DNA from 4 places in the Allobosea sp. LjRoot237 genome. Region 3 is predicted to be linked to each of the others. Evidence: predicted binding sites of a transcription regulator. Region 3 holds the regulator's gene; each other region holds the start of a gene.
What was found. The regulator PhoB, encoded in region 3, activates phosphate uptake and scavenging genes when phosphate is short. The targets are predictions, from matches to a motif close to TGTCATNNANCTGTCAT.
Positions count from the first base shown of each region.

Region 1: pstS (phosphate ABC transporter substrate-binding protein PstS) is a predicted target of PhoB. The motif match lies at 3,225-3,241, and genes of this name have one in related genera.
Region 2: ACSQ24_RS22285 (esterase-like activity of phytase family protein) is a predicted target of PhoB. The motif match lies at 3,640-3,656, and genes of this name have one in related genera.
Region 4: ugpB (sn-glycerol-3-phosphate ABC transporter substrate-binding protein UgpB) is a predicted target of PhoB. The motif match lies at 4,832-4,848, and genes of this name have one in related genera.

Region 1 covers NZ_CAXUQP020000001.1:3,932,651-3,939,880, forward strand. The annotation lists gene ACSQ24_RS19120 (hypothetical protein) at 1-1,073, opposite strand, end outside; gene ACSQ24_RS19125 (MipA/OmpV family protein) at 1,955-2,977, opposite strand; gene pstS (phosphate ABC transporter substrate-binding protein PstS) at 3,309-4,352, shown strand; gene ACSQ24_RS19135 (hypothetical protein) at 4,516-4,836, shown strand; gene ACSQ24_RS19140 (hypothetical protein) at 5,185-5,802, shown strand; gene ACSQ24_RS19145 (hypothetical protein) at 6,058-6,327, opposite strand; gene infA (translation initiation factor IF-1) at 6,445-6,714, opposite strand; gene ACSQ24_RS19155 (DEAD/DEAH box helicase) at 6,788-7,230, opposite strand, start outside.
Region 2 covers NZ_CAXUQP020000001.1:4,562,711-4,569,940, reverse strand. The annotation lists gene dnaK (molecular chaperone DnaK) at 1-460, shown strand, start outside; gene dnaJ (molecular chaperone DnaJ) at 590-1,720, shown strand; gene ACSQ24_RS22300 (CsbD family protein) at 1,776-1,967, opposite strand; gene ACSQ24_RS22295 (helix-turn-helix domain-containing protein) at 2,055-2,876, opposite strand; gene ACSQ24_RS22290 (hypothetical protein) at 3,009-3,422, shown strand; gene ACSQ24_RS22285 (esterase-like activity of phytase family protein) at 3,716-5,917, shown strand; gene ACSQ24_RS22280 (EAL domain-containing protein) at 6,131-7,230, shown strand, end outside.
Region 3 covers NZ_CAXUQP020000001.1:5,361,610-5,368,839, reverse strand. The annotation lists gene pstA (phosphate ABC transporter permease PstA) at 1-101, shown strand, start outside; gene pstB (phosphate ABC transporter ATP-binding protein PstB) at 124-930, shown strand; gene phoU (phosphate signaling complex protein PhoU) at 971-1,693, shown strand; gene phoB (phosphate regulon transcriptional regulator PhoB) at 1,723-2,421, shown strand; gene ACSQ24_RS26030 (YnfA family protein) at 2,430-2,750, opposite strand; gene ACSQ24_RS26025 (NUDIX hydrolase) at 2,750-3,187, opposite strand; gene ACSQ24_RS26020 (GcrA family cell cycle regulator) at 3,276-3,824, opposite strand; gene ACSQ24_RS26015 (hypothetical protein) at 4,218-4,373, shown strand; gene ACSQ24_RS26010 (aspartate aminotransferase family protein) at 4,370-5,590, shown strand; gene argF (ornithine carbamoyltransferase) at 5,593-6,522, shown strand; gene ACSQ24_RS26000 (Hsp33 family molecular chaperone) at 6,522-7,230, shown strand, end outside.
Region 4 covers NZ_CAXUQP020000001.1:5,126,078-5,133,307, reverse strand. The annotation lists gene ACSQ24_RS24970 (sn-glycerol-3-phosphate import ATP-binding protein UgpC) at 1-746, opposite strand, end outside; gene ugpE (sn-glycerol-3-phosphate ABC transporter permease UgpE) at 754-1,602, opposite strand; gene ACSQ24_RS24960 (creatininase family protein) at 1,602-2,360, opposite strand; gene ugpA (sn-glycerol-3-phosphate ABC transporter permease UgpA) at 2,500-3,381, opposite strand; gene ugpB (sn-glycerol-3-phosphate ABC transporter substrate-binding protein UgpB) at 3,442-4,758, opposite strand; gene ACSQ24_RS24945 (fumarylacetoacetate hydrolase family protein) at 4,961-6,139, shown strand; gene ACSQ24_RS24940 (PfkB family carbohydrate kinase) at 6,136-7,071, shown strand; gene ACSQ24_RS24935 (proline racemase family protein) at 7,085-7,230, shown strand, end outside.

The sequences.
Region 1 (7,230 bases), 1.4 Mb from region 3:
CGCAACAGCTCGCCTAGGGAAATCGCGTTGCGATTGGATGGGTCGCCTTCGCCAAGCAGCGTCTCCAAAACGATCATTGCTTGTACAAAACCCGTCACATCATCGCTGGTAGCGGAGCTGTCAAAAAGCCAACGCCCAGCCAGTTGTAGCCGCCGCGCGCCTACTCCGCGCCCTAGCCAGCCACCAATGCGGGTGAGCCCTTCCTCGAAACGCTTGCGCCAACTGGCTTCTCCTTCGAGCGGAAGCGTGCTGTGCATTTGCAAATTGAGCAGGTAGTTCGATGCATCGTTGTCGAAAGGCTGTCGAGCGACAGGTTCGAACTCAGTTCCTCGATAAACGATAAGCTGGGCCTGCTCATTGGAGTCCCAAGCGCGCTGGCCTCCAACGAGTATCTCGGCCACGCAAAAGGCAACAAACGCTTTTGTTATCAGCAACGCGTCCTGGACGGTCGCTGTGTGCCCAAAGCACGAGACATAGCCATCGAGCGTGATCTGCAGCACAATCCGCCCCTGCGGGATCGTTCGCTGCATGCCAATGAGCGCGTCTCCCACCCTGCGAGTCGGGGTCGGGTCCGTAGCCGGAAAACGCTGCCAGAAATCCTCTCCCGCTCTAACCAGGCAAATATGGTCGTTGACGATAAACTCGTTCTGTCCGCTTTGCAGAAGAGAGCCGAGCTGTGCGCTCAGAGGCACTAAGAAGGTATACTTGTTGGGCAACCGTTCTAAAGCACCTACGAGCTCGTCGGCGAGCGTCGACGCATCGGTTCCGAGCAATTGCAGCAAGGGACCCGGCGGATGGGCAATGCCGCCCTTATCCATCACTTGGCGAAACAGATAATCCAGCACGAAGCTGCGTACCGGATCCTCGCCGATCATGGCAGTCAGCGCTGTTCTAGCCCGTCGGGATGGGTCTGCGTCAGGCTTCGGCTTATGATCCTTCGGCACCGCGGTGCTGACAGATGCTAATGATTTCCAAGCCTCGATGGTGAAGACACCCTGAGCCGACATATTGGCAAGGGGCTCCACCAACGCGTTCCGCAGAACATTTCGAGTTTCAGGGTTAAGTTTGATCATGAAGTCCTGAGCCAGTGCTAATCTGCGCTTCCACCGCATGACGCGTTCGCGACGAGCACCTCTCGTACTCGCTTTGTATGTTCCGCCCCGCCCGCCTGATAACTGAGCTCGACCGTTTCGATCGTGGCCCAGGCGAAGAGCTCGCGCACCTCGGGCACGTCGTTGAGCGAGAGGATGAAGCGGCCTTCAACCTGCTGTAAAGCGGCGCTGAGCTCGGCGAACAGCTCCGGCCAAATAATCCACGGCTATAATACTGCTCGGTGCCCGAATAGGGCGGATTGAGTTAGAACAGCGTGCCTAGCCGGTGCCAGCGCAGGATGAATTTCCGCTAGGGCAAGGCAGTGGACCCAGACGCCAGCGAGACACTCGCGCACCGCCTTGAGGATCAGGGTTGTTCGACGGTTCCGAGTTCGATGCGCTCATTCGTATCCCAGCGCGAGAAGGCGGACGCGCTCAAATCGTTCAGGCTCTCGCGCTTCCTCCACCCAGCCCAAGCATTTTCTGCCCTGACGGCCGCAAGCAGCACAACGATCTGCTGTGCTGGAGCGCCCCTCATGGACCACGACAGAATGCGACAGGCTCAGGACTTGCGTGTGAAAGCGTTCAAGTGCCGCCGCTGGGCCGTTACGGCCTGCGATCGTGAGGCCGCGGCCCGCCTGATGGCCATGGCGCGCGCGTACGAGGCGCAGGCGGAAGCCCTCGAACAGGTCCCTGCTCCGCCCTGCCGGGCACAGCAGGGACGATAAGCGCCGGCTTGCGCCAGGCTTCGGCCGATCTCGAGGTGCCGTCGCTGGTTGCGTCGGCACGGTTCGACCATGGCAAAGCTGCCCTGGGGCTGCCTTAGACGCCGCTGGTCGCGGCGGGTCGCCACACTGCCAGTTCTACAAACCAAACTGGTAGGTCAGCCCGACGCCTGCCTTGAACTGGTCCTTCGAGCCGCCGGGGCCGGTCACGAGCGGCGACTTGGCGGCGTCGCCGACAATCCGGGTATAGCTGCCGAACGCGGTCGCGGAGAGGTTGTCGGTGATGCGGTAGCGGGCGCTGCCGCCGACGCCGACTTCGCCGATGCCGCCTTTCGGCTTGTAGGACCGGTAACCGGATGCGAGCGCCTGGTTGACCGTGATGCCATAGGCGGATTCCGCGTATTCCTTGTCGAAGAAGCTGACGCGGGGGCCGACCGACAGATGAAGGCGATTGTCGAATAGCGGCATCCGAACATCGGCGCTCCAGTCGATCCGCGTGCCGAGATTGCCCTCGGTTTTCTCCAGAAGCCCCAGGGCGTTGAGTTTGCTCTTGCTGTCGCCGAACGAAACGATGCCTTTGCTGAGCGTGACCTGCGTGGAGAAGAACCGTCCGTAGTCGTATTTGACGAAGGCGCCTGCGGCGAGGGCAGGATCGATGTCGCCGAGGCCGGTCAGATATCGCCGGCTCTCCTTCTCCTCACGCCCCGACCTAAGATTCACGAACGCTCCCGCCGTGAAGCCGTTTGCCGAGAAGAGGTTTACACCGATGCCCTTGTCGAAGGACGCAAAGGCGATGTCCTTGTATTTGAGCGAGACATAGGGAAGCGCCGAGAATTTGGAGTCCTTGGCGCCGAAGAATTTTGGCGAGAACAGGCCGAACGCGCCGAGCTCGACCGTCCAGTCAGGCCGCTTTTTCACCGGAGTATCCGGGATGGTCTGAGCGGTCGGCCTGGCAAGCTCCGCAGCGGAGGCGGCCGACATCGGGAACACGATGGCAAACCCTGCCATCCGGACCCGGCCGCCAAATCGCTGCCGCCTCGGCCTGGCGCTGACCGGCATCTGATCAGGCGCATCGATCAGGGAGGCATGAACGGGGAGAAACCCCGGCCAGCTTTGACGGGACGCTATCGCTATTCTTTCCGGCCGGCCGCAGTAAAGCATTCCAAAGCTCCGATCGATCGCATGTCAGCTTGAGGCGAAGCCATGCAGCCGCGACTGCGTGCAAATGCAGGCGCTCCGCCCTGTCCATCTGCGCACCGTAAAGATCGTTGATTGCGCCAGGATTGCCACGGCTGGCCACTGCGGATGATCGGGCGTCAATCAAGTGAGCCGGCCACCGCGGGCGCCCAGCAGGCATGACCGTTGGAGAGGCCCCGCCGGCGGGGCCTTTCGCTTTGCCGGCCGAAGCCGTCATCGCAGCGTCACCGCCCCGCCCTAGCGTCACCCTGTTGACCGCGGCCCATCGAACGGGCCCGAGATCGTGGGTGATTGCATGAAGCTCCTGGCCAGGCTGGCTGTCGCCGGCGCCCTTCTCGCCTCGTCCGTGGCGCCTGCGTACGCCGAGCCGATCACCGGCGCGGGGTCGAGCTTCGCCTTCCCGGTCATCGGCAAATGGGCGCAGAATTATCGCACCGCCAAGTCCGATGGGGCCGAGATGACCCCGCTCGACATCGGCGTCGATTACGAGCCGATCGGCTCGCTCGGCGGCGAGGTCCGCGTCACCCAGCGCGCCGCCGATTTCGGCACCTCCGACCGGCCGCTCTCTTCCGAAGAATTGCAGCGCTCGGCCCTGATCCAGTTCCCGATCGTGATGGGCGGCATCGTGCCGGTGGTGAACATCGACGGCGTCGGCCCCGGCCAGATCCGCTTCACCGGCGCCCTCCTTGCCGAGATCTATCTCGGCAAGATCAAGCTCTGGTCCGACCCGGCGATCAAGGCGGCCAATCCCGAGCTGAAACTGCCCGATGCGCCGATCAGCGTGATCTATCGCGCCGACGGCTCGGGCACGAGCTTCAACTGGACCGACTATCTCGCCAAGGCGAGCCCGGAATGGCGCGAGAAGATCGGCGTCAACACGCAGGTTCCCTGGCCGGTCGGCGTGGGCGCCGAGCGTAGCCAGGGCATGACGGAGATGGTGAAGCGGACGAAGAACGCGATCGGCTATGTCGAGTTCGGCCAGGTCGTGCGCGCCGGCCTCGCCTATGCCCAGGTCCAGAACAAGGCCGGCGCCTTCGTGAAGCCGGACCCGGCGAGCTTCACGGCTGCCGCGGCCAGCGCCGAATGGGCCACGGCCAAGGATTTCGGGCTGATGCTGACCGATGCACCCGGCGCCGACGCCTATCCGATCGTCGCCACCACCTTCGCTTTGGTGCCGAAGCCGCGCACACGCCGCACGCAGGAGGTGCTCGACTTCTTCCGCCTCTCCTTCGATAGCGGTGCGGCCGATGCCACAGCGCTCGGTTATGTCCCGTTGCCGGATACGCTCGTGAAGCAGGTCAAGGATCACTGGGCCGCCAGCATGAAGGCCGGCAGCTGAGCTGACGCGGCCGACCGGCAGATCCCACATTCCGGCTGTGATGGGTCTCTCCACCTCACAGCCGACGCAGATGCCGCGCTCAGGCGCCATTCATCGAACCGCCCTTATCCTGGTCTTCAATGATTCACACCCGGCCACGGCCGGGGAGACCAGGAGGACAGACATGATCCGGACCCTTGCTCTCGCGGCCCTCATCGGCGCAGCCATCTCGTCCGTGTCGAGCGCGAACGCCCAATACTACGATCCCTATGATCGGCCGGCGCCGCGCTACGATTACGACAGGCCGCCGCCGCCCTATGGCTACGACCGCCCGCGTTATCGCGATGACGGCCCGCGCTATGGCTATGACCGGCCGCAGCGCCGTCGCTTCGGCGATGTCTGCCTGACCTCGCGCGGCTCTTGCGCGGCCGAACCCGCGCCAAGGAACTCGTCCTGCGGCTGCTATATCGAAGGCTTCGGCATGAAGCGGGGCGCGATCGAATGAGGCCAGAGCAGGATGCGAAAAAGTGGGAACCGGTTTTTCGCAAGAATCCTGCTCTAACTCTTGATGAGAGACGGATTCAGATTTCAGTTGGCATCGCCTTGCGTTTCCAACTGAAATCATCCGGCTCTAGCTGCGGCAGAGCCGCTCGGCCGCGCTTTCGACCGGTCCCGGTGTCGCCAAATACTCGCTTCGTCAAGCGTTTCAGCTGCAGGCTGGGCGGCCCGCAGCCGGCTCAGACTGGTTAATTTTACCTTGTTTCGCAGTTAACCTTGTCTTCATAGGTCACATCAGGCTTTCTCTCCTCAACGACGCAGCGGCATCGCGGCGCAATGCAGGGTTGAGTCAGCTATGACGTTCAAGCTTCTTTCGCTTTCGGCGCTCGCCACCACGGCCTTCGTCGGCCTCGCCGCCCCGGCCATGGCGGGCGGCTGCGGCTCTTCCTGCTACAGCGCGCCGGTCAGCAATTGCGGTGGCGGCTCCTGCTACAAGCTGGTCTCGAAGCCGCCGGTCTACGGCGCGGTCGACGAAAGCTATGTCGTGCGCCCCGAGCGCACCTTTTCCAAGGTCATCCCCGCCGAATACGACACCGTCACCGAGAAGGTGGTGGTCCAGCCGGAGCGCCGCATCGCCCGCCACATCCCGGCCCAGTACAAGACCGTCTCCGAGAAGGTCCTGATCTCGTCGGCGACCAAGCGCTGGGAAGTCAGCCGCGACGCTTACGGCCAGACCACCGGCTGCTGGGTGCATGTCCCTGCGCAGTACGGCTATCAGCAGCGCACCGTCGAAGTGGCGCCGGCCTCGGTCGATTACGACGTCGTTCCCGCCGTCTATGGCGAGCGCAGCCGGCGCGTGATGGTCAGCGCGACGCGTGTCGTGCACGAGACCGTGCCTGCCGAATATGCGACGCGCCAGCGCCAGGTCCTGGTCAGCCCAGGCGCGCAATACTGGGCCCGGTCCGGCTACTGAGTTTTTCGAGTTTTCTACGTAGTACCTGTCACCACGTAACAAACACCTCACGCCCCGGCTTCGGCCGGGGCTTTTTTGTCCAAGGTCACTGGTGAAGAGGCGCGCAAGCTGCCCTTGCCCTTCATGGTCGGGCTTGTCCCGACCATCCACGTCTTCGCCTTACTGATCTCATGCCGTGTTCAAGACGTGGATGCTCGCCAGAAGGGCGAGCATGACGCGAATGGGTCAACGTCGAGCTTGAAACGTCGCTGGCGTTCAGGCCAGCCCACCGGTCAACAGGAGCAGCACGCCGATGCCGAGCGCGAAGGCGAGGATGCGGGCGGGCATCGAGAAGAGTGTGCCGGGCGGCTGCTTGGTGACGAAGCCGGCGACGACCTCGACCAGCGCCAGCGCCAGCAGCACATAGACGAAGGGCGGGAAGCTGCCGCCCCTGGCGATCCAGCCAGTGTTGACGGCCAGTGAGGCGAACGCGCCCAGCCCGACGCCGGCAGCGGCGAAAAACTGTTCGGGCCGGCTGAAGCGCATCAGCGCGCTTTCCGTTCTGCCGGAATCGGCCGAACGACAAGAATTCGCGCAGAAGCAAAAAAATCGAGCATGTTCGCATCGCAAAAGCGGTGCCCACTTTTGCGGAACATGCTCATGTCAGCGTCGGCGGAAGTTCTGCGGGCGAGGCGGCATCGGGCCGGGGCTCGCGGTCTTCTGGCGGAAATTGATGCGACCGCGATCGAGATCATAGGGCGACATCTCGACGACCACGCGGTCGCCCGCGATGGTGCGGATGCGGTTCTTCTTCATCTTGCCGGCCGCATAGGCCAGGATGACGTGCTCATTGTCGAGCTTCACCCGATAATTGCCGTCGGGAAGCACTTCGACCACGGTGCCGTCGAATTCGAGCAGTTCTTCTTTCGCCATTCGCTGATCCTTCGTCTTGTCTGCGGCAGGAGGGCCAAGCCATATCGGCTCGGCCCTTGGCTTTTAGCGCGTATCAGTTCGGGCGCCGCCGTCCGCCGCCGGTGCGTCGTTGTTCCGTTCTTTGCTGCAAGAACGCGACGCCGCCAAGCCCTTCCTTGCCGGAAACCGCTTCTTTTCGCGCGCCACCCGCCTCATGGCGTGGGGCGGGACGCTCATGGCGCGGCTGATCCTGACGGGCCTGGTGCGGCCGCGGCTGCTCGCGACGCTGCTCCTGACGCTCGCCCTGCTCGGGGCGCTGGGCGTTGCGGCCCTGCCCGCCCCTGCCGTCGCGGCGCTGGCCCTGCCCCGACCCATTGTGGCCTTGCGGTCGGCCCTGGCCCTGGTTGCGACCGCGATTCTGCGGTGGCTTCTTCGGGGTGCGGCCATCCCAATGCGGCACGTCGCCGATCGGGGTGAGCGCGACCTTGGTCAGCTTCTCGATCGCGGCAAGATCACCGCGTTCTTCCGGCGTGCAGA
Region 2 (7,230 bases), 800 kb from region 3:
CAACAAGGAACAGCAGATCCGTATCCAGGCGTCTGGCGGCCTCTCCGAGGCCGAGATCCAGAAGATGGTGAAGGATGCCGAGGCGAACGCCGCCGACGACAAGAAGCGTCGTGAGCTGGTCGAGGCCAAGAACCAGGGCGAGAGCCTCGTGCACTCGACCGAGAAGTCGCTGAAGGATTATGGCGACAAGGTTTCGGAAGCCGACAGGGGCGCGATCGAGACCGCGCTCGAGGGCCTCAGGACTGCGCTGACCGGCGAGGACGTCGAGGCGATTTCCTCGCGCACCAACGAGCTGATGCAGGCGTCGATGAAGCTTGGCGAGGCGATGTATGCCGCCAGCCAGGCCGAAGCGAACGCTCCCGAGGGCGCCGCTGCCGAGGAGCCGAAGAAGGACGACGTCATCGACGCCGACTTCAAGGACGTCAGCGACGACAAGGGCGACAAGAAGAAGAGCGCCTGAAGCGCTTGCCATCGATCATGACGGATGGCCGGGCTTGACCCGGCCATTGCGTTAAGGCGATGGCGTCGGCGGGAGGTGACTCGCTGGCCCGCACGAAAGGTGCGGGACGGCGCAGGGGCAGCTGGTTGAATGTCGAAGCGCGACTATTACGAAATCCTCGGGGTCTCCCGGACTGCGACGGAGGTCGAGCTCAAGGGCTCGTTCCGCAAGCTCGCCATGCAGCACCACCCGGACAAGAATCCGGGCGACAAGCAGGCCGAGCTCAAGTTCAAGGAACTCAACGAGGCCTATCAGGTTCTCTCCGACGGCCAGAAGCGCGCAGCCTATGACCGCTATGGCCATCAGGCCTTCGAGAATGGCGGCGGCGGCGGTGGTCCGGCCGACATGTCGGACTTCATGTCCGACATCTTCGAATCCTTCTTCGGCGAAGGCCGGGGCCGCGGCCCGCGCGGGGCCAACTCCCGCGAGCGCGGTGCCGATTTGCGCTACAATCTCGAGATCGGCCTCGAAGACGCCTATGCCGGCAAGAACGAGACCATCCGGGTGCCGACCTCGGTCTCCTGCGAGGTCTGTTCCGGCACCGGCGCCAAGGCGGGCTCTAAGTCGCGCCAGTGCCCGACCTGCGGCGGCCATGGCCGCGTTCGCGCCAGCCAGGGCTTCTTCTCGGTCGAGCGCACCTGCCCGACCTGCGGCGGCCGCGGCGAGATCATCGACGATCCCTGCACCGGCTGCCAGGGCGCCGGCCGCGTCACGCGCGAGCGCACGCTCTCGGTCAACATCCCGGCCGGCGTCGAGGACGGCACCCGCATCCGCCTTGCCGGCGAGGGCGAGGCGGGCTTGCGCGGCGGCCCGGCGGGCGATCTCTACATTTTCCTCTCGATCAAGCCGCACGCGATCTTCCAGCGCGACGGCGCCGACCTGTTCTGCCGGGTGCCGATCGGCCTGACCTCGGCGGCGCTTGGCGGCGAGATCGAGGTGCCGACGCTGAATGGCGAAAAGGCCCGGGTGAAAATTCCGGAAGGCACCCAGACCGGCAAGCAGTTCCGTCTCAAGGCCAAGGGCATGAGCGTGTTGCGCTCGCGCGAAATGGGCGATCTCTACATCCAGGTCCTGGTCGAGACGCCGCAGAAGCTCACCGCCCGCCAGCGCGAACTGCTGATGGAATTCGAGCGCGAGAGCTCGGGCGCCACCCATCCCGAGACCGCCGGCTTCTTCGGCCGGGTCAAGGATTTCCTCGGCGGCCTCGGCGGCGCGGCCTGAGATAAAGAAACGGGCGCCTTGCGGCGCCCGCTTTTTTTCGGGGCCGACCTTGCGGTCAGGCCTTGTCGATCACCTTCTTGACGGCGTCCTTGGTCTTGCCGACCGCCTGCTGGGCTTCGCCCTTGCGCTCCTGCGCGATGCCCTCGGCTTGCAGCCCGGGCTTGTTCAGCGCCTTGCCGGCGGCCTGCTTGACGTTGCCGGCGGCTTCGTTGGCCATGCCCTTGATCTTGTCGGCGGTGCTGCCCATGGACGTTTTCCTCCTCGATCGATGCGTCATCGACGCTTTGGCGCCGGTCCGCAGGGAGAACGTCACGGCCGAGCTTTGGTTCCGGTCTCAGGCGGGCGAATTGACCGCTGCGATCGCCCGCAGCGCCCGGCCCGTCGCCTCGTCTGCCGGGAAGAAGGTCTCCAGCGCCAGCTCCGACAAGGTGACGTCGACCGGCGTGCCGAACACCGTCGTCGTCGAGATCAGCGAGAGCACCGCCTCGCCCAACTGCAACTGCAGCGGCACGACGATCGGCGGCTCTACCTCCTCCTGCGCTCTACCCTTGGTGGCCGGAACAGCGGGAACGGGGTAGCTCAGCAATTCAGTCAAGAGCTCCGCCAGCAGCGGATCGGCGGTGGCGCGGATCTGCTGGCGCAGCCGTGCGATTAGGTGGCCGCGCCATTCGGCGAGGTTGAGGATCGCCGGGGCGAGCCCGCGCGGATGCAGACTGAGCCTGAGCACATTGACCGGCGGGCGCAGCAGATCGGTGTCCTCGACCACTGCCAGCAGCGGCGCGATCATCCTGTTCGCCGCGAGCAGGGTCCAGTGCCGGTCGATCGCCACCGCCGGGTAGGGCTCGTGCCCCTTGAGCAGCATGTCGATCGCGCTGCGCGCCGCCTGCAGACCGGGGTCCTCCAGCGAACGTTCGAGATAGACCGGCGCATAACCGGCCGAAAGCAGGAGCGCGTTGCGCTCGCGCAAGGGCACGCCGAGGTGCTCGGCCAAGAGCAGGACCATGTCCCGGCTCGGCGCCGAACGGCCGCTTTCGATGAAGCTGAGATGCTTCTGCGAAATCTCGGCTTCGAGGGCGAGATCGAGCTGGCTGAGACGGCGCAACTGGCGCCAGTCGCGGATGAGATGCCCGATCACGGGCTGCCGGTGCTTGTTCATAGGCGCAAGCTAGCCGCAAGCCGGGGCGCCTTCCAATTACCTCCCGCTTAATCGACGGGCCGCTTAGGCTTCGTCAGCATGGCTTCCATCAGCAACGGCCCTGACGAGAACGGGCCCAATTGGAGAACAGCCATGGCCTTCATCCAGTCCTCGCGTTTCCTGCGTAATGCTCTCGCTCTCGACGCCGCCGCCTGCGCTGGCACCGGCCTGCTGCTCAGCCTCGGCGCCGGTGCGCTCTCCAGCCACCTCGGCTTCCCCGCCGAGTTCCTGCGCGGCGCCGGTCTCCTGCTCCTGCCTTGCGCCGCCGCGCTAGCCTTCTTCGCCAGCCGGGTGCGCCTGCCGCGGCTCGCGGTTTACGCCGTGATCGGCGTCAATATCCTCTGGGTCGCCGACAGTGTGCTGATCCTGGTCGCCGGCTGGTTCGCGCCGACCACGCTCGGCATCGCCTTCGTCCTGGCCCAAGCCGCGGCGGTCGCCGTCGTCACCGAGCTCGAAGTGATCGGCCTGAAGAAGTCGGTTTCAACGGAGGCCGAGGCGGTCATCTGAGGCCGCTACCTGACGAGATAGGGCGCGGGGAACCCTCTCCCGGGTGGGAGAGGGCAGGGTGAGGGACCGCCCGCAAACGTCAAGCCTCGGATACTGATATGGCTGACGCGTGCATCGCGCGACTTATCCTGCACTGTCTGGCCCTCACCCCTACCCCTCTCCCACACGGGAGAGGGGATCCCGCGTTCTATGAAGCTGCGTTGCGACAAGGCGCGTCTGTCACGCAACTGTCGCATGCGCTGACTAGCCGGAAGATCCGCCGCCTCGACGCCCCCGCGAGACAGGATCATCCGATGCGCAAGCCCTTCGCCCTCGCAGCTCTCGCGACGCTCCTGCTCGCCGGCATCGCCCTGGCTGAGCCGAATTTCAACCGCATCGCGACCTTCCAGGTGCCGCTGAACCTGCCGGCCGACCGTGACGCGAAAAAGAAGACGGTCGCGGAGATCATCACCGCCAACGAGGCCGGGACCCTGCTCGCCTATACCGACGCCGAGCAGAAGGCGATCGGCCTCATCGACATCAGCACGGCCAATGCCCCCAAGCCTGCCGGCTTCATTCCGGTCGGTGGCGAGCCGACCTCGGTCGTCATCCTCGGCGAGCGCGCCTTCGCGGTCGTCGTCTCGTCCGGCGACAACTTCAAGGAGCCGGCCGGGCATCTCGCCACCATCGACCTCAAGACGAAGCAGGTCACGGCGACATGCGAGCTCGGCGGCCAGCCCGACTCGATCACCCTGACCAAGGACAAGGGCAAGCTCGCCATCGTCATCGAGAACGAGCGCGACGAGAAGCTGAACAAGGGCGACCTGCCGCAGCTTCCCGCCGGCAATCTCACACTGATCGGCATCAAAGGCGGCGAGGCAGATTGCGCCTCGAAGCAGATCGTCGATCTCACCGGCATCGCCGCGGTCGAGCCGACTGATCCGGAGCCGGAATTCGTCGACGTCAATCAGGACGGCCTCGCCGTGGTGACGCTGCAGGAGAACAACCACCTTGCCGTGGTCGATACCAGGACCGGCAAGCTCGTCGCGCATTTCCCGGCCGGCACCGCCGATCTCAAGAACATCGACAAGACCCGCGACGGCCAGATCAAGCCGACCGAGGAACTGAAGAGCGTACCGCGCGAACCGGACGCGGTGCGCTGGCTCGACAATGACCGGTTCGTCACCGCCAATGAGGGCGACTGGAAAGGCGGTTCGCGCGGCTTCACCATTTTCCGCAAGGACGGCACGGTCGAGTTCGACTCAGGCAACATGGTCGACCATGTCGCGATCCGCCTCGGCCACTATCCGGAGCGCCGCTCCGCCGCCAAGGGCAGCGAGCCGGAGGGCATCGAGGTCGGCACTTACGGCGGTGACCGCCTGATCTTCGTCGGGCTCGAGCGCGCTTCGCTGGTCCTCGTCTTCAAGGACGAGGGAGCGGGCCGTGCGCCGCGCTTCCTGCAGGCTCTGCCGGGTGGCATCGCGCCGGAAGGCCTGCTCGCCATCCCGCAGCGCAATCTCTTCGTCAGCGCCTCAGAGGCCGATCTTGGCGAGAAGGGCGGGGCGCGTTCGGCCGTGACGATATACGAGCGCAGCGAGGCGCCGGCGGCCTATCCGACCATCGTCTCGGCCGATGTCGATGGCGCTCCGCTCGGCTGGGGCGCGCTGTCGGGCCTCGCCGCCCATCCCGAGCTGCCGGGCCGGCTCTTCAGCGTCACCGACAGCGCCTATACGCCCTCGCGCATCATCGAGATCGACGCGACGAAGAAGCCGGCGACGATCACCGGCGCGCTCACCGTGACCAAGGATGGCAAGCCCGCCTCCTACGATCTCGAAGCGATCGCGACGCGTCCGGGCGGCGGCTTCTGGCTGGCCTCGGAAGGCGCGCCGGAGCGCAAGGAGAAGCCGACGCAGAACCTGCTGCTGCGCGTCTCGGCCAAGGGCGAGGTCGAGGACGAGATCGCCCTGCCGGAGGATTTCGCCGCCAAGGCGATCAACCAGGGCTATGAGGGCGTCGCCGTCACCGGCACGGGCCAGGACGAGACGGTCTGGATCGCCGTCCAGCGCGAGTGGAAGGACGACCCCAAGGGCAAGGTCAAGCTCCTGACCTACAAGCCCTCCACCAAGAGCTGGGGCATCCTCTATTACCCGCTGACGGCTCCCGCTGCCGGCGCCTGGATGGGCCTGTCGGAGCTGGCCTATCTCGGCGACGAGACCTTCGCGGTGATCGAGCGCGACAACCAGTTCGGCGCCAAGGCGGTGAAGACGCTGGCGATCTTTTCGGTCAAGGGCCTGAAGCCGGCGCCGTTCGGCTCCTCCGAGATTCCGACCGTCGAGAAGAAGCTGCTGCGCGACCTGACGCCGGATCTGATGAAGCTCGGCGGTTACGGGCTCGACAAGGTCGAGGGCATGGCGGTCGACAAGGCCGGCGACCTCTTCGTCGTCACCGACAATGACGGCGTCGACGACTCCTCCGGCGAGACCCAGTTCTTCGCCTTCGGGACACTGGCGAAGTAAGGCTCGTTCCGTCCGTTTCCATCGGGGCTCGGGAGGGGCCGGCAGCAAGAAGGGGTGTGCCGCTTCCTGAAAAGCCGCGCAGGTTTTCCTTTTGTTCATCATCACGGGATTCGACCCGCGTCCCTGAGGACTTGATGTTGGAACACGGCGGACAGCCTTGTTACGCTTGAAGTCTCATGTCGTGATATGAGGGCACTCCCCTTGCGGCGTCAGATGGTCCTGCCTGTCGCGATCGGCCTTGCGCTTGGAGTGGGGCTGCTCCCGCTTACCGCCGCCTACTATCTTTCGCGGCAGCGAGCGGTTGCGGCGGAACAGGCCCATCTTGTCGACTATGCAGGCTGGACGCTGCAGCGAGCCGATCTTGTGCTCTCCAGGGCAAAGAACGCGCTCAGGCGATTGACCTTGGAAAGGCATGATCTCTGCTCGCCTGCACATATTGAACGCCTGCAGCTGATGACCGCGGATGTTCTCTCGGTCGAACTGATCGAAGCGATCAAAGACGATCGATTGTCCTGCGACAGCTGGGGCAAAATCGGGCCGGCGGCCGTGATCGAAACGGCCGGCACAAGTGTAGGCGATGGTTTTGAGTTGATCCCGGAGCCGGAGCACTTGCCATCGGGGCAGGCCCCATCCTCCGGCGTGATCATACTGAGATATGGCGCGTATCGGGCGCACATCAAGAAAGAGCGACTTGTCGATGTCCTGCACGATACGCCCATGACGCTGGGGGTTGCCACGCTTGATGGCAAGCTCGTCGCTCTTTCAGGGAGAGTTGATCCGAGTTTGGCGGCCCGACTCTCCCGTGAGGAGCTGAGCGGAGCGGCAGAGGCGCAGGTATACTCATCCGTAAAAGGGCAGTATTTTTATGTATTTGCTATTTCAGACAGGACTAACTTGGATTCGCGCGCAGACGCGGAGCTTCTGCGTCTGATCCCACTCGGGCTGGTCGTGTCAGGGGTGCTGATCGCAATCATTGGATGGGTTTCGCGCCAGAGGCTTTCCCTCGCCGGAGAGTTGGGAGTCGGTATCAAAAAACGCGAGTTTGTGGTGCATTATCAGCCCATCATCGAGCTTTCGACAGGACGTTGCGTCGGGGCCGAGGCATTGCTCCGTTGGCCGAGACCCGACGGGTCGTGGGTGAGGCCGGACCTGTTTATTCCAGTGGCCGAGCAGCATAATTTGATAGCTCAGATCACCGATATCATGATCGACCGCGTTATTGATGACACGCAGCAATTGTTGTCTGAAGATACTCAGGTCCATATCGCGATCAATATATCGTCTTCGGATATCGAGACCGGTCGTTTCTTGCC
Region 3 (7,230 bases):
AGAACTGGCAGGAGCTCGCCTGGGCGGGATCGCTGATCATCACCGTCTCAATCCTCGTGCTTTCCATCATCGCCCGGCGCATCGTGCGCGGCGGCAAGTGAACAGCGTCCGATCGGAAGGACCATGCAGATGCTTTCGACCCTGGAATTGAGCCCGCAGACGCTGGACGTCGACGCTCCCGTCCGCATCGCCGTCAAGAACCTCGATTTCTACTACGGCGAGCACAAGGCGCTGAAGAACGTCAATCTCGATTTCCGTGACCGCCACGTCACGGCGCTGATCGGCCCGTCGGGCTGCGGCAAGTCGACCCTGCTGCGCATCTTCAACCGCATCTATTCGCTCTATCCCGAGCAGCGGGCGACCGGCGAGGTCATGCTCGATGGCCGCAACGTCATCTCGAACCAGGTCGACGTCAACGAGCTGCGCTCGCGCATCGGCATGGTCTTCCAGAAGCCGACGCCGTTCCCGATGTCGATCTACGACAACGTCGCCTTCGGTATCCGCCTCTACGAGAAACCGCCGAAGTCGGAGCTCGACGATCGCGTTGAGGGCGCGCTGCGCCGCGCCGCGCTCTGGGACGAGGTCAAGGACAAGCTCAAGGCCTCGGGCATGGGCCTCTCCGGCGGCCAGCAGCAGCGCCTCTGCATCGCGCGCACCATCGCGCAGAAGCCCGAGGTCATCCTGTTCGACGAGCCGACCTCGGCGCTCGACCCGATCTCGACTGGCAAGATCGAGGACCTGCTCGAGCAGCTCAAGACCGACTTCACCATCGTCATCGTCACCCACAACATGCAGCAGGCGGCGCGCATCTCGCAGTACACCGCCTTCATGTATCTCGGCGAAGTCATCGAGTTCGCCGCCACCAACACGATCTTCATGAACCCGCACAAGAAGCAGACGCAGGACTACGTCACCGGCCGTTTCGGCTGACGCCCTGAAATCGTCGGCCAGCCCCGAAGGATACGCCCCGATGTCCGACCATATCGTCCGCTCCTACGACGCCGATCTCGAGGGCCTGCGCCGCAGCCTCGCCGAGATGGGCGGCATGTCCGAGCGCATGCTCGGCGATTCGACCGTGGCGCTGGTGCGCCGCGATACCGTGCTCGCCCAAAAGATCATCAGCGCCGACCAGCGCCTCGACAACCTGCAGCGCGACGTCGAGGAGAAGGCGGTGCTGACCATCGCCCGGCGCCAGCCGCTGGCGAACGATCTGCGCGAGCTGATCTCGGCGATCCGCATCGCCGCCGATATCGAGCGGGTCGGCGACCTCGCCAAGAACATCGCCAAGCGCGCCGTCGCGATCTCCGGCCAGTTCTCGCCGCCGCACCGCGCTGTCGTCGGCCTCGAACATATGAGCCGCCTGGTCCAGGCCCAGCTCAAGGACGTGCTCGACGCCTACGCCGCCAGCAACGAGCAGAAGGCGATGGAGGTCTGGCGCCGCGACGACGAGATCGACGCGCTCTACACCTCGCTGTTCCGCGAACTCCTGACCTACATGATGGAGGACCCGCGCAACATCACCTTCTGCACGCACCTCCTGTTCTGCGCCAAGAACGTCGAGCGCATCGGCGACCACACCACCAACATCGCCGAGACCATCCATTACCTCGTTACGGGTCAGTCGATCGATGAGACCCGGCCCAAGCTCGACACCACCAACATTCTCGTCGACCTGCCGGCGGCCAATGGCTGAGCTTGGCAGAGGTTTGAACGGACGCTGACATGCCCGCACGCATCCTGATCGTCGAGGACGAGGAGCCGCTGACCCTGCTGCTGCGCTATAATCTCGAGGCCGAAGGCTTCGAGGTCGACAGCGTGGCGCGCGGCGACGACGCCGAACTGCATCTGCGCGACCACACGCCGGATCTCGTCCTGCTCGACTGGATGCTGCCCGGCCTCTCCGGCATCGAGCTCTGCCGGCGTCTGCGCACAAGGCGCGACACCGAGCGCGTGCCGATCATCATGCTGACGGCGCGCGGCGAGGAGACCGAGCGTGTGCGCGGCCTTGCCACCGGCGCCGACGACTATGTCGTCAAGCCGTTCTCGTTGCCCGAACTGATCGCGCGCATCCAGGCGCTGCTGCGCCGCGCCAAGCCCGGCCATGTCGCCGGCCTGCTTGCCGCCGGCGATCTCGAGCTCGACCGCACGACGCGGCGTGTCCGCAGGGCCGGTGCCGAGCTGCATCTCGGGCCGACCGAGTTCCGCCTGCTCGAATTCCTGATGCAGGCGCCGGGCCGGGTCTATTCGCGGGCGCAACTGCTCGACGCCGTCTGGGGCCGCGACGTCTATATCGACGAGCGCACCGTCGACGTCCATGTCGGGCGCCTGCGCAAGGCGATCACGCCGGCCAATGCCAAGGATCCGCTCCGCACCGTGCGCGGCGCCGGTTACGCCTTCGACGAGACGTTTGCGCGCGCCTGACACCTCCGTCAGCGCGGCGCTGCAACGATGACCGCTGCGCCGGCGAGGCAGAGCGCGGCGCCGGCTAGGTCGTAGCGGTCGGGTGCGACCTTCTCGACCAGCGCCATCCAGACCAGCGACGCGATGATATAGACGCCGCCATAGGCGGCGAAGGCGCGCCCGGCCGCGGGGCTGTCGACCAGGGTCAGCAGCCAGGCGAAGGCTGCGAGCGAGACCAGGCCCGGCAGCAGCCACCAGACCGGCTTGTCCAGTTTCAGCCAAACCCAGAAGGCGAAGCAGCCGGCGATCTCGGCCAGCGCCGCTCCCGCATAGATCGCGATCGTAGCCATTACGTGCCCGGCCCGAAGGCTGCCGCGAGCCGGGCGAAGACAGGGCGGTAAGCCTCGGACGCCAGCGGTGTCAGCGATTGGGCCTCGTCGAAGGTGAACCAGCGGATTTCGCTGTGCTCGTCATTGCTGATCTCGGGTTCGCCTGCCCATTCGCCCACGGTGAACAGATGCCAGAGCGCGGGAGTGACGCCGTCCGTCTCCGTCGTCTCGATGGTCTCGAAGCGGCGGAAACCTGTCGGCGTGACGCCGATCTCCTCCTGGAGCTCGCGGACAAGGGCTGCCTCGGCGCTCTCGCCGGGCTCGACGTGACCACCGATCGTGTCCCAGCAGGATGGGCGGTTCCAGCGGTGCGCGGCTCGCAATCCCAGCAGGAGCCGCCCCTCCCTGATCGGCAGGGCACAGGCGTATTCGATCGGGCTAGATCCGGGGATGTTCATGGATGCCTCGTGCATCGAGCCTGGCTTCGACGAAAAAAGCCGGCCTTTCGGCCGGCTTCCGCTATTCTGGCAGTCTCGCGTCAGTTGCTCAGGCGCGAATGACCTTGCGGTCGCGGCGCCGGTCGGCCGCCGGCTGGTAGGCGATACGGGCGTGATAGGCGCAATAGGGCATTCCGGTCGCGCTGCGGCCGCCGCAGAAGCGGAATTCCGGGGTGGTCGGATCGCCCATCGGCCAGCGGCACATATACTCGCGCAGCTCCATGATCGTGACCCGCTCGGAGAACGGCACGACCACATCCTCGGACGGAGCCGGCTCGCGCGCGACCTGTGCCTCGGCCTCGATCTCCGGCGCGAACTGCGGGGCGAGCGCGGTATTACCGCGGGTCAGGCCGCCGCCACTGCTGTGGTGGCCGGCCGGGTGGCTCGGCGGGCGAGCCACCGGCTTGCGCGGGCGCGGTGTCGCCGAACCCGGGCTCTTGGCGCGGCCCGACAGTCCAAGGCGATGCACCTTGCCGATGACGGCGTTGCGCGTGACGTTGCCGAGCTCGGCGGCGATCTGGCTCGCGCTCAGGCCGTCGTTCCAGAGCTTCTTGAGCAGCTCGACGCGTTCCTCGGTCCAGGCTCCGGCTTCGGTCATGGAGTTGCACCTGTCTTCGTCATGTCCCGCTGGCACGCCGGCGAGGCATAGGGAGAGATCATGGCGGAATCCGATACCGGCAGCGCCCGTTGCTAAACGGAAGCCGTTACGCCCGGAACTGACGATACTGGAGACGCCGCACGAGATGTCGTATCTGACGAGGGAGACCATACAAGATGGCCTGACTCGGCCACAAGAGTCGCCGAATCGTAATTCGGCTTTTCCCCAGCCAATCACTGCAAACGGCGAAACGGTGAGTCTATTCGGCAACGCTGCCGCGAGGTCAGCCGCAATTGACAGGGCGGGGCCGGTTTTGCATAGTCGCCTCACGCAGCCGCCCCCATCGGGCGGCGCTTATGTTTTTGAGCGATCGGGATTTTCCATCGATGCGGCTTGACGCGCGACGAGACGGCGGGAACGGCCAGCGACGATAATGTCGCCGGCGGGTCGCATCATGCCGGCATCATGCCGAAAGCGCTCCGCATCTCCGTTCCCGATCTGAGGTTCCGCGCTTCCTCCCTGTTTCGCCGCAAGGATTTCGCTCCATGAGCACCGCTCCCGTTTCCGCCGCGTCCTCCGTTCTCCTGCCGACCTATGCCCGCGCCCCGATCGCTCTCGAGCGCGGCGAGGGCGCCTGGGCGATTGCCACCGACGGCCAGCGCTATCTCGATTTCGGCGCCGGCATCGCCGTCAATTCGCTCGGCCATGCCCATCCGCACCTGGTCGAGGCGCTGACTGCCCAAGCGCAGCGCATCTGGCACACCTCCAATCTCTACACGATGCCCGACGGCGAGAAGCTGGCGCGGCGGCTCTGCGAGGCGACCTTCGCAAGCCGTGTCTTCTTCACCAATTCGGGCGCCGAGGCGAACGAGTGCGCGATCAAGATGGCGCGCAAGTATCACGCCGCGAAAGGCCATCCCGAGCGCTATCGCATCATCACGTTCGAAGGCGCCTTCCATGGCCGCACGCTCGCGACCATCGCCGCCGGCGGCCAGCAGAAATACATCGACGGCTTCGGTCCGAAGGTCGACGGCTTCGACCAGGTGCCCTTCGACGACGAGAAGGCGCTGAAGGCGGCGATCGGGCCGGAGACCGCTGCGTTGATGATCGAGCCGATCCAGGGCGAGGGTGGCCTGCGCTCGGTGCCGATGCGTGTCCTCAAGCAGCTGCGCGAGCTTTGCGACGAGCATGGGCTGATGCTGATCTTCGACGAGATCCAGACCGGTGTCGGCCGCACCGGCAAGTTCTTCGCCTATGAGCATTACGGTGTCGCCCCCGACATCATGTCGATCGCCAAGGGCATCGGCGGCGGCTTCCCGATGGGCGCCTGCCTAGCCACCGAAGAGGCGGCCGCCGGCATGACGCTCGGCACGCATGGCACCACCTTCGGCGGCAACCCGCTCGCCATGGCGGTCGGCAATGCCGTGCTCGACATCATCCTGGCGCCGGGCTTCCTCGACCGCGTCCAGAAGACGGCGCTGCGTCTGCGCCAGTCGCTGGCCCAGCTCAAGGACCACCATCCCGCCGTGATCGAGGAGATCCGCGGCGAGGGGCTGATGCTCGGCCTCAAGCTCAGGACACCGAACACCGATTTCGTCGCCCAGGCGCGGGCAGCCGGCCTGCTCGTGGTCGCTGCCGGCGACAATGTCGTGCGCCTGCTGCCGCCGCTGATCATCGGCGAGAGCGAGGTTGCCGAAGCGGTGGCGCGGCTCGACAAGGCGGCGGGCGCGGTCGAGGCCGAGCTTGCCCGGCCGGCGGCGGAATGAGCATGGGGGCTCCAGTGCGTCATTTTCTCGACCTTTCCGATTTCTCCGCCGGCGAATTGCGCTCCATCCTCAGGGCCGGCGAGGAGATCAAGGCCCGTCGGCGTACGCCCGACGCTGCCGGCGACCGCCTACTCGAGGGCAAGGTCATCGCCATGATCTTCGAGCAGCCCTCGCTCCGCACCCGCGTCTCCTTCGATGTCGGTATCCGCGAGCTCGGCGGCTCGCCGATGATGGTGACCGGCCAGGAGATCGAGCTCGGCGAGCGCGAGACCATCGCCGACACCGCCCGCGTGCTCTCGCGCTATGTCGACGCGATCATGATCCGCATGCTCGACCATGACGCGGTGGTCGAGATGGCGAAATACGCCACCGTGCCGGTGATCAACGGCCTGACCAAGCGCCAGCACCCCTGCCAGGTCATGGCCGACGTCATGACCTTCGAGGAGCGCAAGGGCTCGATCAAGGGCAAACGCATCGCCTGGACCGGCGACACCAACAATGTCCTGACCTCCTGGGTCCATGCCGCCGGCCGGCTCGATTTCGAGCTGGCCATAGCGACGCCGGAGGAGCTCGCGCCCCCGCCTGCCCTGCTCGATTGGGCCCGCGAGCAGGGCGCGAAGCTGCAACTGACCAGTCGGCCCGAAGCTGCGGTCGAAGGCGCCGACTGCGTCATCACCGATTGTTGGGTCTCGATGGGTGATCAGGAAGGCACGCGCCACAACCTGCTGCGGCCCTATCAGGTCGACGAACGCCTGCTCGGCCGCGCCGAAAAGGATGCGATCTTCATGCACTGCCTGCCGGCGTCGCGTGGCGAGGAAGTGACCGATCAGGTCATGGACGGCCCGCAATCGGCCGTTTTCGACGAGGCCGAGAACCGGCTGCATGCCCAGAAGGGCATCCTGGCCTGGTGCTTCGGCGCGGTGGCGGCCTGATGGCCGAAGCCTCGCCAGTGGGCGCGCCCGACGACCGGGTGCTGCCCTTCGCGGTGCCGGAGCTCGATGTGCGCGGCCGGGTCGTCAGGCTCGGCCCCTCGCTCGACCAGGTCCTCGAACGGCACCATTATCCCGAGCCCGTCGCGCGTGTTCTCGCCGAGGCTGCGGCGCTGACGGTCATGCTCGGCACCACGCTCAAGGGCGAAGGCCGCTTCCAGCTCCAGACCAAGAGCGACGGGCCGATCTCGATGCTGGTCGTCGACTTCAACGCGCCCGACTGCTACCGGGCCATGGCCCGCTACGATGCCGATGAGCTGGCGGCTGCGATCGACACGAATGCGGTCTCGACCGGCGAACTGCTCGGCAAGGGGCATCTCGCCATGACCGTCGACCAGGGCTCGGAGGCGACACGCTATCAGGGCGTCGTCGCGCTCGACGGGCAGAGCCTGGAAGAAGCCGGCCACCAGTATTTCCGCCAGTCGGAGCAGATTCCGAGCCGTATCCGCCTCGGCGTCGGCACGGTCCTGACCGGCAGTGGCCTGGCCTGGCGTGCAGGCGGCTTGATCGTCCAGTTCATGCCGAACTCGCCCGATCGAATGCGCGCCGCCGATCTCCATCCCGGCGATGCGCCGGAAGGGCACGAGATCCTCGCCGCCGACAATGATGACGGCATCAGCGACGACGCCTGGGCCGAGACACGCTCGCTGG
Region 4 (7,230 bases), 240 kb from region 3:
CCGTCGACCTGGCCCGGCAGCAGGTTCATCGGCGGCGAGCCGATGAAGGTGGCGACGAAGCGGCTCGCCGGCTTGCGATAGACCTCCGAGGGCACGCCGATCTGCTCGACCTGGCCGCCATTCATCACCACGAGCTTGTCCGAGAGCGTCATCGCCTCGACCTGGTCGTGGGTGACATAGATCGCGGTGACGCCGAGCGCGCGCTGCAGCTTCTTGATCTCGACGCGCATCTGCACGCGCAATTTGGCGTCGAGATTGGAGAGCGGCTCGTCGAATAGGAAGACCTGCGGCTTGCGGACGATGGCGCGGCCCATGGCGACACGCTGGCGCTGGCCACCGGAGAGCTGGCGCGGGCGGCGCTGCAGGAAGGGCTCGATCGCGAGGATGCGCGCGGCTTCCTGCACGCGCTTGTCGATCTCGTCCTTGGGCGTGCCACGGTTGCGCAGGCCATAGGCCATGTTGTCGTAGACGCTCATATGCGGATAGAGCGCGTAGTTCTGGAAGACCATGGCGATATCGCGGTCGGCCGGCTCGACCTGGTTGACGACGCGGCTGCCGATCGCGACCTCGCCTTCCGAGATCGTCTCGAGCCCGGCGACCATGCGCAGCAGGGTCGACTTGCCGCAGCCGGACGGACCGACGAGGACGCAGAAGCCGCCATCGGGAATGTCGAAGGAGACGCCCTTCACCGCCTCGACGCCGCCGGCATAGATCTTCTTGACGTTGTTGAGCGTGACCTGAGCCATAAGCGGGCTACTTCTCTGTCTCGACGAGGCCCTTCACGAAGAGCCTCTGCATGGCGATGACGACGAGGACCGGTGGCAGCATGGCGAGCATGGCGGTCGCCATGGCCATCTGCCATTCGGTCAGGGCGTCGGAGGTGGTGATCATCTTGCGGATGCCGATGACGATGGTCTGCATCGAGTCCTTGGTCGTGATCAGCAGCGGCCAGAGATACTGGTTCCAGCCATAGATGAACTGGATGACGAACAGCGCCGCGATCGTGGTCAGCGACAGCGGCAGCACCGTATCCTTGAAGAACTTGAACGGGCCGGCGCCATCGATCTTCGACGCCTCGAGCAGTTCGTCCGGGATGGTCATGAAGAACTGCCGGAACAGCAGCGTGCCGGTGGCCGAGGCGATCAGCGGCACGGCCAGGCCCTGATAGCTGTCGAGCATGCCGAGATCGGAGACGACCTTGAAGGTCGGGAAGATGCGGACCTCGACCGGCAGCATCAGCGTGACGAAGATGATCCAGAACGCCGCCATCCGGAACGGGAAGCGGTAATAGACGATGGCGTAGGCCGAGAGCACCGAGATGAAGATCTTCCCGAGCGCGATCGCCATCGCCATCACGAAGGAGTTGAACATCATGCTCGCCACCGGCTCGCGGGTCGAGCCGGAGGTGCCGACGAAGAGGATGCGGTAGTAGTTCTCGAAGAAGTGCGGCCCGGGATAGAGCGGCAACTGCCCGTTGATGATGGTGGCGTTGTCCCAGGTCGAGGCGACGAAGGTCAGCCAGACCGGAAAGGCGCAGATGAACACGCCGATCGTCAGGATCACATAGGCGATCGCATCGCCGAGGCGGCGGTCCTCGACCATCAGCCTTGTCCTCCGCGGTCACTCAGAAGCATCGCCAGCGCATCCGCGGCAGCGTCGAGGAAGGCTGTGCCCTTCTCCGGCGTCGCCTTGCGGGCATCGCCGATCACGCCGGTCTCGGTCATCTGGCGGAAGGGCTGGTAGCGGCCGACGGTCGGGCGGGTCAGCGCTGTCAGGTCGGCATCCAGCATGCCGAACGCCTCGGCGAGCCGCTCTCGCCTGATCGTCTCCGGTGCCAGCACCATCATCATCGAGGTCTCGACCTCGCAGGCATGGAGCACGCTGACCTGATCGTCCATGAAGGGCGCCATCGCCTCCTGCGCCAGCAGGAAATAGGTGGTGGCGCGGACCTGGAGCGAGGTCTCGCGGGCGAAGTCCGGCAGGAAGGCGGCGAGCGCGGCGATATTGCCGCCATGGCCGTTGACGATGACGACGCGGTGGAAGCCGTGGCGCTCGAGGCTCTTCAGCAAGGCGAGCAGGACGGCCCGGTAGGTCGGGATGTCGAAGGTGAAGGTGCCGCCGAAGGCCATGTGATGCTCGGCCATGCCGCACCACAAGGTCGGCGCGACGACGACATCGACATCCCCGGCGCGCTCGGCCGCAAGCTTGCAGACGCCGCCGCACAGGATGGTATCGACGCCGACAGGCAGATGCGGGCCGTGCTGCTCCATCGAGGCGACCGGCAGCACGACGACGGCGTCCTTCGCCGCCTTCTCGCGCAATTCCTCGGCGGTGAGCTCCTGCCAGAGTACGGAGCCCATCAGCTTGCGCCTCCGCTCGTCCAGCCGTCATGCTCGCCCTTGTGGCGAGCATCCACGTCTTGAACACCGCGCTCGACCACGGAAGGCGTGGATGGCCGGGACAAGCCCGACCATGACGAAAGGGTGAGCACCGGCCGCATCAGTAGTTCACCTTGCGCTCGATGAAGCGGAACTGGAAGGCGGTCATGCCGATCACCATGATCAGCAGGATCACCGATTGCGCCGCCGAGCCGCCGAGATTGGTGCCGCCCTTGCCGTCGGAATAGACCTTGTAGACCAGCGTCTCGGTTGCGCCCGAAGGGCCGCCGCCGCTGATCGTGTCGATGATGCCGAAGGTGTCGAAGAAGACGTAGACGAGGTTGACGACGAGCAGGAAGAAGGTCGTCGGCGAGAGCAGCGGGAAGACGATGGTCCAGAAGCGCCGCATTGGCCGGGCGCCGTCGATCACCGCCGCCTCGATCACGCTCTTCGGGATCGACTGCAAACCGGCGAGGAAGAACAGGAAATTGTAGGAGATCTGCTTCCAGGTCGCGGCCAGGATGACCAGCGTCATCGCGTCATTGCCGTTGAGCCGCGGATTCCAGGCGACGCCGAGCGATTGCAGCCCGCGGGCGAGCATGCCGAGCGAGGGATCGAACATGAAGATCCAGAGCACGCCGGCGATGGCCGGCGCGACGGCATAGGGCCAGATCAGCAGCGTCTTGTAGATCTCGGCGCCGCGGATCTGCCGGTCGGCCATCACCGCGAAGAGCAGCGCCAGCGAGAGCGAGAGCAGCGCGACGAAGACCGAGAAGATGCCGGTGTTGATCAGCGCCTTGTAATATTCCGGCTTGGCGAACAGGTCGCGATAGTTCTCGAGCCAGACGAATTCGGTCGAGATGCCGAAGGCGTCCTGCAGCAGGAAGCTCTGCCAGACGGCCTGGCTCGCCGGCCAATAGAAGAAGACGACCGTGATCGCGAGCTGCGGCAGGAGTAGCAGCAGCGGGATCGTCAGCCCCTTGAAGTGAGCGTATTTCTGCATCGGCCAGCCCGGCGGGAAAGAAAGGCCGGGACGAAACGTCCCGGCCCTCGATCGTCTCTTTTACTTCGCGGTGCGCTCGAACTGGCGCAGCGCCTGGTTGCCGCGCTCATTAGCCGCGTCGAGCGCCGCTTTCGGCGTCTTCTGGCCGTTCAGGGCCGCCTCGATCTCCTCCGACCAGATGTCGCGGATCTGGACGAGGCCGCCGAAGCGCACGCCACGCGAGTTTTCGGTCGGCTCCTTGTTGTTGAGCTCGAGCAGCGGGGTCTCGAGATAAGGGTTCTGCTTGTAGAAGCCCGACGCCTTGACCTTCTCATAGGCCGCCTTGGTGATCGGCAGATAGCCCGACTCGGTGTGCAGCTTCACCTGCCGGTCGACATCCGAGAGGAAGGTGAAGAACTTGGCGACGCCCTTGTACTCGTCGGCCTTCTTGCCGCCCATGACCCAGAGCGAGGCACCACCGATGATCGAGTTCTGCGGCGCGCCGGCGACATCCGGATAATACGGCATCGGCGCGTTCGACCAGTCGAACTTGGCGTTGGCCTTGACGTTGCCGAAGAAGGCCGAGGAGGTCAGGAAGAGCGGGCATTCGCCCGAGGTGAAGCGGCCCTCGCCGGTGTTGGTGCGTCCCGAATAGGAGAACACGCCTTCCTTCTGCAGGTTGGCGAGATTGGTCAGGTGCTTGACGAAGAGATCGCTATTGATGCGGAACTCGGTGTCGAAGCCGTCGAAGCCGTTGGCCTTGGTGCCGACCGGCACGTTGTGCCAGGCGCCGAGCTGCTCGATATTGGCCCAGGTCGTCCAAGCGGTGGAGATGCCGCACTTGTCCCAGCCGGCCGCCTTCAGCTTCTTGGCGGCCTCGAACGCTTCCGGCCAGGTCTTCGGCGGCGCTTCCGGCAGGCCGGCCTTCTTCAGCGCGTCCTTGTTGTACCACATCACCATCGAGGACGAGTTGAACGGGAAGGAGAGCATCTCGCCCTTCGTCGTCGAATAATAGCCGGTGATCGCCGGCAGATAGCTCTTCGGGTCGAACTTCTCGCCGGCGTCTTTCATCACGTCGGCGACGGGCTTGATCGCACCCTTAGCCGACATCATCGTCGCGGTGCCGACCTCGAAGACCTGCATGATGTGCGGGGCATTGCCGGCACGGAAGGCGGCGATGCCGGCGTTCAGCGTGTCGGGGTAGGAACCCTTATAGGCGACGACGACCTTGTAGTCCTTCTGCGAGGCGTTGAACTCCTCGGCCAGCTTGACGACGACGTCGTTGTTGGCGCCGGTCATGGCGTGCCACCACTGGATTTCGGTCTGCGCCAGAGCCGGCGAAGCGGCGGCCAGCGCGAATGCGCCGACGGCGGTCAGGGTCTTCAATTTGAAGGTCATGATCAGCTCCCTCTAAGCCCCCGGTATGCGCGGGCGTTCTTGTCGTTGGTGCGCAAGCTAGCATGAAGCCGGGGCGACAGTTCAATGACAAAACGATGACATTTCCGCCCCGCTGTGGACGCACATCCGCGCACTTGCGATTTTCCGCGGAAGCGGCTGTTCTCCTCAGCCTTCCTGCACACTGCACACAGCCGGATCAGCCATGCCCTCGCTCTCGCTCACGCCCGCCAACACTCTGCCGGCAGATGCCGACCGCGCCACGCTGGCTGGCCGGGTCTGGCGGCCCGACCTCGCCGGGCCGTCGGTGGTCAAGCTCCAGGGCGACGAGGTCATCGACGTCACCGCAGCCTTCCCGACCATGCGCGATCTCTGCGAGACCGCCGACCCGGCGACGGCGCTGCGCGCAGCCAATGGCGAGAACCTCGGCGCGCTCGCCGATCTCCTCGCCAACAGCTCTGTCGCCGCCCGCAATGACGGCAAACCCTGGCTGCTCGCCCCGGTCGATCTGCAGGCGGTCAAAGCGGCCGGCGTCACCTTCGCCGTCTCGATGCTGGAGCGCGTCATCGAGGAGAAGGCGCGCGGCAATCCCGCGGCGGCTGCAGCGATCCGGACCGAGATCGAAAAGCTCATCGGCGACGACCTCTCCAAGCTCAAGCCCGGCTCGCCTGAGGCGATGCGGCTGAAGGAGGTGCTGATCGCCCAGAACAGCTGGAGCCAGTATCTCGAGGTGGGCATCGGGCCGGACGCCGAGATCTTCACCAAGGCGCCGCCGATGTCGGCAGTCGGCACCGGCGCTGATGCCGGCCTGCATCCGGCCTCGAGCTGGAACAATCCCGAGCCCGAGATCGTGCTCGTCGTCGCCTCGGATGGGCGGATCGTCGGCGCCAGCCTCGGCAACGACGTCAACCTGCGCGATGTCGAGGGCCGCTCGGCGCTGCTGCTCGGCAAGGCCAAGGACAATAATGCGGCCGCGGCGATCGGCCCGTTCATCCGCTTCTTCGACGGCGATTTCTCGCTCGACCATGTCCGCAAGACGACGGTGAGCCTCACCGTCGAGGGCGAGGACGGCTTCACGCTCGAAGGCTCGTCCTCGATCGCCAAGATCAGCCGCGATCCGGCCGACCTCGCCGCGCAGATGATCGGCCCGCATCATCAATATCCGGACGGGGCGGTGCTCTATCTCGGCACCATGTTCGCGCCGATCAAGGATCGCGACGCGCCGGGTGGCGGCTTCACCCACAAATACGGCGACGTCGTCACCATCGCCGCGCCCGAACTCGGCGCCCTGGTCAACCGGATGCGCCGAACCGACGAATGCGAGCCCTGGCGCTTCGGCGCCTCGCATCTGATGCGCAATCTCGCCAAGCGCGGGCTGCTGTGACGGGCAGGGGCGTTCTCGTCTATGGCGAGGCGCTCGTTGACATCGTGCCGGGCAGTGCCGGGCGCAAGCGCGAGGCCGTGCTCGGTGGCTCGGGTTTCAACACGGCGCTGGCGCTGGCCCGCTGCGGCGCGCCGGTAGCCTTTAATGTGAGCCTCTCGCAGGATACGCTCGGCCAGACTTTCCTCCGGCGCCTGACGGAAGAGGGCATCGACCGGCGCTTCGTCGAGGTCTGCGATGCACCGACACCCTCCGCCACGGTCACATCGATCGACGCCGAAGGTGCCGCGACCTACCATTTCTCGCTGAACGGAACGGCCTTCGATATCGCACCGGCCATGCCGACGGATCTCGACGGTTTCGCGCATCTGCACGTCACCTCCTTCGGCGCGACGATCGGCGCGTCGGGCGAGGCGGCGCTGGCGTTGATGCGCCGAGCGCGAGAGGCCGGGCTCAGCGTCAGCTATGATCTCAACATCAGGCCGGCCGTGCTGCCGGCGCTTGCAGAGGCGCATCGCGCCATCGAGGAGCGGGCCATCCTGTGCGATCTCCTGAAATGCAGCAACGATGATGCGCGAGCAGTTCATGGCGCCGAGTTCGGCTACGCCTTTGCGCGCTGGTTTGCCCAGGGAGGCCGACTGCTGCTGGTCACCAATGGCGAGAAAGGCGGCTACCTCCTGCCCTTCCGCCGCGAGCCGATGCCGTTCCCTTCCCTCGCGCAGGAGGTCGTCGACACGATTGGCGCCGGCGACAGTTTCATGGGCGCCTTCCTTGCTTCGCTCTGGCGGAATGGCGGTCTCGGTCCGGTGCTGCGCGACCTGCCGGACGAACTCTGCGCCGCCGCTCTTGGCTTCGCCGCCGTGGTGGCGGCCGAAACCTGCGCCGAGCGAGGTTGCAACCCGCCGCGGCTCGACCCGCCTTCAGCCTACGACTGACTGACGAGGAATCATGCGCCTGTCCTACATCGACTACCACACCTGCGGCGAGCCGGTGCGCATCGTCACGTCAGGCTATCCCACGCTCACCGGTGCGACCATCCTCGACAAGCGCCGGCAGGCCCGCGAGCGCTACGACCACTTGCGCCGCGCGATGAT